2 regions of the Kitasatospora sp. NPDC008050 genome follow, and region 1 is predicted to be linked to the other one. Evidence: riboswitches for the same ligand, from Rfam matches in the RefSeq annotation. Region 1 holds a riboswitch; the other holds the start of a gene.

Region 1 (3,197 bases):
GAGCACCGGGCGCCCGGCGGCGGCCCGCTCGCGCAGCGGCCGTTCCAGGCCGCGCTCGCGCAGCCAGGCGAGGTCGGCGACGGTGGCCCGGGTGCCGGGCAGCACCACGAGGTCGGCGTCGGCCAGCTCCTCGGGGCGGGTGGCCCACCGCACCAGCACCCCGGGCTCCTGGGCCAGCGCGTCCAGGTCGGTGAAGTTGGACAGCCGGGGGAAGCGCGGCACGGCCACCCGCAGCACGTCCGCGCCGTACGGGCCCACCGCCTCGGCGTGCGCCACCGCGGTGGACAGGTCCAGCGAGTCCTCGGCGTCCAGCCACAGGCCCGGCAGCATCGGCAGGGTGCCGAGCACCGGACGGCCGGTCAGCTCGTGCAGCATGTCCAGGCCGGGTTTCAGCAGCCGGGCGTCGCCACGGAACTTGTTCACCAGCCAGCCCGCCACCAGCCGCTGGTCCTCGGCACAGAGCAGCGCCAGGGTGCCGAACATCGCGGCGAAGACCCCGCCGCGGTCGATGTCCCCGACCACCACCACCGGCAGCCCGGCGGCCCTGGCCAGGCCCATGTTGGCGATGTCGCCGGCGCGCAGGTTGATCTCGGCGGGCGAGCCCGCGCCCTCGCAGATCACCACGTCGAAGCGGCGGCGCAGGTCGGCCAGGCACTCCAGCGAGCGCTGGAGCAGGTAGGGCTTGCGGTCCCGGTAGTCGAGCGCGCCGACCTCGCCGACCGGGCGGCCGAGCAGCACCACCTGGCTGCGCCCGTCGGCGCCCGGCTTGAGCAGCACGGGGTTCATCGCCGCCTCCGGCTCGACCCGCGCGGCCTGGGCCTGCATCACCTGGGCCCGGCCGATCTCGGCGCCGTCCAGGGTGACCATCGAGTTGAGCGACATGTTCTGCGCCTTGAACGGGGCCACCTTGACGCCCTGGCGCACCAGCCAGCGGCAGATCCCGGCGGTCACCACGCTCTTGCCGGCATCCGAGGTGGTGCCGGCCACCAGCAGTGCGTTGCTCATATCCGCCCCTTACGTGTACGGGTCAGCACGGCCAGGCGCAGCGCCACCGTGGTCCCCAGTGCCAGCAGCCCGACCCGGCGCGAGAGCCGGCAGGCCCGCTCGATGTCCGCCACCGCGACCGGGCGCAGTTCGGCGCCGAGCACCGGGCGGTGCTCCACCTCGGCGCCGTAGTGCAGGGTGCCGCCCAGGCGTACGCCCAGCGCGCCCGCGAAGGCCGACTCGGCCTGCCCGGCGTTCGGGCTCGGGTGCGCGCCGCCGTCGCGCCGCCAGACGCGCCAGGCGGTGTCGCGGCGCTCGGCCGCGGCCACCGTGAGCAGCGCGGTCAGCCGGGCGCCGGGCCAGCCGGCCACGTCGTCCAGCCGGGCCGCGGCCCAGCCGAACCGGCGGTAGCGCGCGGACTTGTGACCCACCATCGCGTCCAGCGTGTTGACGGCACGGAAGGCGAGCAGCCCGGGGGTGCCCGCGAGTGCGCCCCAGACCAGGGCGTTGACCACGGCGTCGGCGGTGTTCTCGGCCACCGACTCGACCACGGCGCGGGCCAGCTGCCGCTCGTCCAGCGCGCTCGGATCGCGCCCGCACAGGTGCGGCAGGCGCCGGCGGGCGGCCGCCAGATCACCGGCGGTCAGCGCGGCGCCGATGGTGCGGGCCTCGCGGGTGAGCGAACTGCCGCCGAGCACCGTCCAGGTGGCGGCGGCCGTCAGCGCGGCGGCGGTCCAGGACGAGCCCGCCCGGCGCCGGGTGGCCAGCCGCTGTGCGCCCGCGGCGCCCGCCGCCACCGCGGTGACGCAGAGCGCGGTGTGCAGCGCCCCCGCCCCGCGGTGGTCGCGCCAGAGCGCGCGTTCCAGTCGGGTGGCCGCGCGGCCGAAGGCGGCCACCGGGTGGCCGCGTCGCGGGTCGCCGAACCGGGCGTCGGCGGCGTAGCCGGTCAGGGCGCCGAGGGCGTACGGCAGCGCGCGGTGGGAGACCCCCGCCATCTGTTGCGTGTCCTCACTCAGGGTCCGCGCCCTGGATCGACGAAGCGGAGGTGAGAGTCTCCTGGCTCCCGGGTGGTGACGCACGCCCGGGCCTTCCAACGGCCCTGTGGCGGGCCGCCGTGACCGTTCGTCGGGCGTGCTCCCCGGTGACAGTGGCGGGACCGCGCCGGATTCGCACCGGCTTCCTCTCCATGCCTCCGATTGGCCCAAGGATCCCATCACGCGCGCGAAGCGGGAGTCAACCAGGTCACCGGCCGAGTCGGTCACACCACGGGGGCGCCGGGCCGATCCGGTGGAGCGCTGGCCGATCGTCCAACGGCGGTCGGCGGGCCGCCGAGCGGCTTCGTGCGTTCAGCGGCTGGGTGCGCCGCGGCCTTGACCCTAGCGTCGGCGCATGCGAAGAAGCCGGCCGCCGGCCCCCACCCCGGTCCCGTTCTCCCCGCGGGCCGCCCGCGCCCACCGGGAGAGCCTAGGCCTGACGCCCGAACAGGTGGTGGGCGCGATGTCCGCCCACGGCGTGCGTCTGCTGGCGACCCACCTGACCGCCTGGGAGAGCGGCGAGCTGCGCCCCAGCGAGCGGGAGTTCATCGCGCTGGCCCGGGCCCTGTGGTGCCCGGCGGCCGAACTGATGGGCCGGCCGCCCGCCTCGCTGCGCGACTTCCGGGTGGCCAGGGAGCTGACCGCGGAGCAGACCGCCGCCCGGATCGGGATGGGCCCGGACGGCTACGCCACCGCCGAGCTGACCGGGCGTTGGGCCGGGAGCCCGGAGCAGAGCGCCGCACTGGCCGAGGCGCTCGGCCTGACCCTGCGCGACCTGGTGCTGCGGGTGTGCGGTGCGGGCGAGGAGCTCGACCAGCGGCTGCACCAGTGCGTCCAGGGGCGCTGGCAGGCCCAGCTGCCGGCGGTGGCGGCGCTGGTACCGGTGCCGCGGCCGAGCCTGGCCGCGGTGCTGGCCGCGCTGCCGGGCGAGTACCAGGTGGCCTCGCACTGGGGCACCGGCTCCTGGGGCGCCCCGGCGCCCGGTGCGCCGGGCCCGGTGACGGGGGAGCCGGCGGTGCCGCGGCTCGAACGGTTCTGGGCGCTGCTGGCCGGCCAGGACACCGGGGGGATCCCGGTCTGACCCGCCGCGAGGGGCCGGCGCGCACTGCCGCCGGTCCCTCGCGCGGTCACACGCCGGGCTGCACCGAGACCGGCCAGTGGCCGCCGGGGAACTGGCTG
Region 2 (3,197 bases), on a different contig from region 1:
CGCGATCCTGTGCCTGCCCGTGCTGTTCGCGGCCGGCATGTCGCTGCTGGACACCATCGACGGCTCGTTCATGAACTTCGCCTACGGCTGGGCGTTCTCCAAGCCGGTGCGCAAGGTCTACTACAACCTGACCATCACCGGTCTGTCGGTGGCCGTCGCGCTGATCATCGGCACCGTGGAGCTGCTCGGCCTGCTCGCCGACCAGCTCGACCTGCACGGCGCGTTCTGGGACTGGGTCAGCGGGATCGACATCAACCTGCTCGGCTTCCTGATCGTCGGGCTCTTCTTCGTCGTCTGGATCGGCGCGATGGTGGTCTGGAAGGTGGGGCGGATCGAGCAGAAGTGGTCGGCCAACGTGCCCGCCACCGCGCCGGCGGCGGAGGAAGCCTGATGCCCGCCTCGCCGATGCCCGTCTCGCCGATGCCCGTCTCGCCGATGCCCGCCTCGCCCGTGGTGCTGGGGATCGAGTCCTCCTGCGACGAGACCGGCGCCGGCCTGGTGCGCGACGGCGTGCTGCTCGGACAGGCGGTGGCCTCCAGCATGGACGAGCACGCCCGGTTCGGCGGCGTGGTGCCGGAGATCGCCGCCCGGGCCCACGTCCAGGCGATCGCCCCGGTGGTGCGCGAGGCGCTGGGCCGGGCGGGGCTGGGCCTGGGTGACATCGGCGCGGTCGCCGTCACCACCGGGCCCGGGCTGGCCGGGGCGCTGCAGGTCGGCGTGGCGGCGGCCAAGGGGTACGCCTTCTCGCTGGGCGTGCCGCTGTACGGGGTGCACCACCTGGCCGGGCACGTGGCCGCCGCGACGCTGGACGGCGGGCCGCTGCCCGACCCCTGCGTGGTGCTGATCGTCTCCGGCGGCCACACCTCGCTGCTGCTGGTGCGCGACCTGGCCAGGGACCCGATCGTGCACCTCGGCGACACCCTGGACGACGCGGCCGGCGAGTGCTTCGACAAGGTGGCCCGGATCCTGGGCCTGCCCTACCCGGGCGGCCCGGCCATCGACCGCGCGGCCGAGGCGGGCGACCGGTCCGCCGTCCGGTTCCCGCGCCCGCTCAGCGGCCGGGCGGACCCGCCCTACGCCTTCTCCTTCTCCGGTCTCAAGACCGCCGCCGCCCGCTGGGTGGAGGCGCAGCGGGCGGGCCGGACCGAGCCGCGGGTCGCCGACGCCGCCGCCGCGCTGCAGGAGGCGATCGCCGACACGCTGACCCGCAAGGCGGTGCGCGCCTGCCGCGACCACGGGATCGACACCCTGGTGCTGGTCGGCGGAGTGGCCGCCAACTCGCGGGTCCGCGCGCTGGCCGAGCGGCGCTGCGCGGCGGCGGGCATCACCCTGCGGGTGCCGCCGGTGGGCCTGTGCACGGACAACGGCGCGATGGTCGCGGCCGTCGGTGACCTGCTGGTCCGCGCCGGGGCCGCACCCGCCCCCGCGGACCTCTCCATCGACCCGTCGGCCCCGCTGGAGTTCGCGCGGCTGACCCCGGTGCTCGGGCAGCCGCAGCCCGTGGGGTGAGTTCCGTCGCAGCCGGATGGGCTTGTCGACATGGCGACCGAGCCCCTACGGTGTTGACCGCCGTGGTGTTCGGGAAGACCGGTGACGGACCCTCAACAGGGGTCCCAGACCGGAGCGGCCCTCGCCACTGTGATCGGGAAGTGTCCGCGTCGCGCCCGTCTGTGACGGGCCGCCACCGGATGCCGAAAGGCGTCCGGGAAGGCGAGCCGCGGACACGTTCGACCCGTCAGCCAGGAGACCGGCCACGGCACCTTACGAGAACTGTCCACGAGGTGCTGGAGAGGCGTTCCTTGCTATGAGCCTGCCCGAAAACTCCGCCATGCCGGCGACTCCCGTCATACCCGCGCCGGCCGGCGCGCCGACCGGCGCACCAAGCGCCGCGACGGCCCCGGCGGGCACCACTCCCCCGCGCTGGCAGCGCGCCGACACGATCCGCACCGCCGGGCTGCTGGCGGTCATCGTGGCCATGCACGTGGTGGGCTTCACGGTCCTGCTGGGCATGGTCGCCCCGCACCACTACCGGATCGGCGACCAGGTCTTCGGCCTGGGCCTGGGCATCACCGCCTACACCCTCGGCATGCGGCACGCCTTCGACGCCGACCACATCGCCGCCATCGACAACACCACCCGCAAGCTGATGGCCGACGGCCAGCGCCCGGTCTCGGTCGGCTTCTGGTTCGCCATCGGCCACTCCAGCATCGTGATGGGGCTGGCCGCGCTGATCGCGACGGGTGCCAAGATCGCGGGCACCCTGGTGGACGACAAGTCCAACACCCGGATGACGCTGGGCGTCATCGGCACCAGCGTCTCCGGCGGCTTCCTCTACCTGATCGCCGCCCTCAACCTGGTCGCGCTCTTCGGCATCTACCGGGTCTTCAAGGCGATGCGGGCGGGCCAGTTCGACGAGCACGAGCTGGAGAAGCACCTGGCCAACCGCGGTTTCATGAACCGGATCCTGGGCCGGCTGACCAACTCCATCACCCGCCCCTGGCAGATGTACCCGATCGGGGTCCTGTTCGGCCTCGGCTTCGACACCGCCACCGAGGTGACGCTGATGGTGATGGCCGGCTCCGGCGCCGCCGCGGGGCTGCCCTGGTACGCGATCCTGCTGCTGCCGCTGCTCTTCGCCGCCGGCATGAGCCTGTTCGACACGCTCGACGGCACGTTCATGAACTTCGCCTACCACTGGGCGTTCTCCAACCCGGTCCGCAAGGTGTACTACAACCTCACCATCACCGGACTGTCCATCGCGGTGGCCTTCTTCATCGGCACCATCGAGCTGGTCGGCGTGCTGCACGACAAGCTGGACCTGACCGACCCGGTCAGCAACTGGATCTCCGGCATCGACCTCAACAACGTCGGCTACGTGATCGTCGGCCTCTTCGTGGTGGTCTGGGCCTGCGCGCTGGGGTACTGGAGGTTCGCCGGGGTGGAGAAGCGCTGGGGCGCGGCCCCGGCCGCTGACTGAGCCTCAGGGCCTGGGTGTACGGTCGACCGGACGGCCCCGGGTGACCTCGGGTGACCGAGGAGCCAGGCGGGGGCCGGGCGGGAGGAACGATGCGGCAGCCGGGATTTCGACGGCCGGGTCCGCGGTGGACGGTGGCGGCCGTCCTGCTGTTGGCGCTGCTGCTGGCCGGCTGCGGCGGCGCCTCCCGCCCCCGGCCGACGCCGCCCACCCCGCCCGCGCC

What was found. A riboswitch is a leader RNA that binds a small molecule or an ion and turns the genes downstream of it on or off. The one in region 1 is predicted to bind cobalamin.
Region 2: another riboswitch for cobalamin. It lies ahead of ACFZB9_RS16120 (HoxN/HupN/NixA family nickel/cobalt transporter); the one in region 1 lies ahead of ACFZB9_RS15205 (cobalamin biosynthesis protein).

Annotation. Positions count from the first base shown of each region.
Region 1 is NZ_JBIBIJ010000006.1:304,938-308,134, forward strand. Features, by position in the region: gene ACFZB9_RS15200 (cobyric acid synthase) at 1-1,005, opposite strand, end outside; gene ACFZB9_RS15205 (cobalamin biosynthesis protein) at 1,002-1,979, opposite strand; cobalamin riboswitch at 2,013-2,213, opposite strand; gene ACFZB9_RS15210 (transcriptional regulator) at 2,374-3,099, shown strand; gene ACFZB9_RS15215 (hypothetical protein) at 3,146-3,197, opposite strand, start outside.
Region 2 is NZ_JBIBIJ010000007.1:88,530-91,726, reverse strand. Features, by position in the region: gene ACFZB9_RS16130 (HoxN/HupN/NixA family nickel/cobalt transporter) at 1-391, shown strand, start outside; gene tsaD (tRNA (adenosine(37)-N6)-threonylcarbamoyltransferase complex transferase subunit TsaD) at 391-1,509, shown strand; cobalamin riboswitch at 1,556-1,771, shown strand; gene ACFZB9_RS16120 (HoxN/HupN/NixA family nickel/cobalt transporter) at 1,829-2,977, shown strand; partial or broken gene ACFZB9_RS16115 (cellulase family glycosylhydrolase) at 3,067-3,197, shown strand, end outside.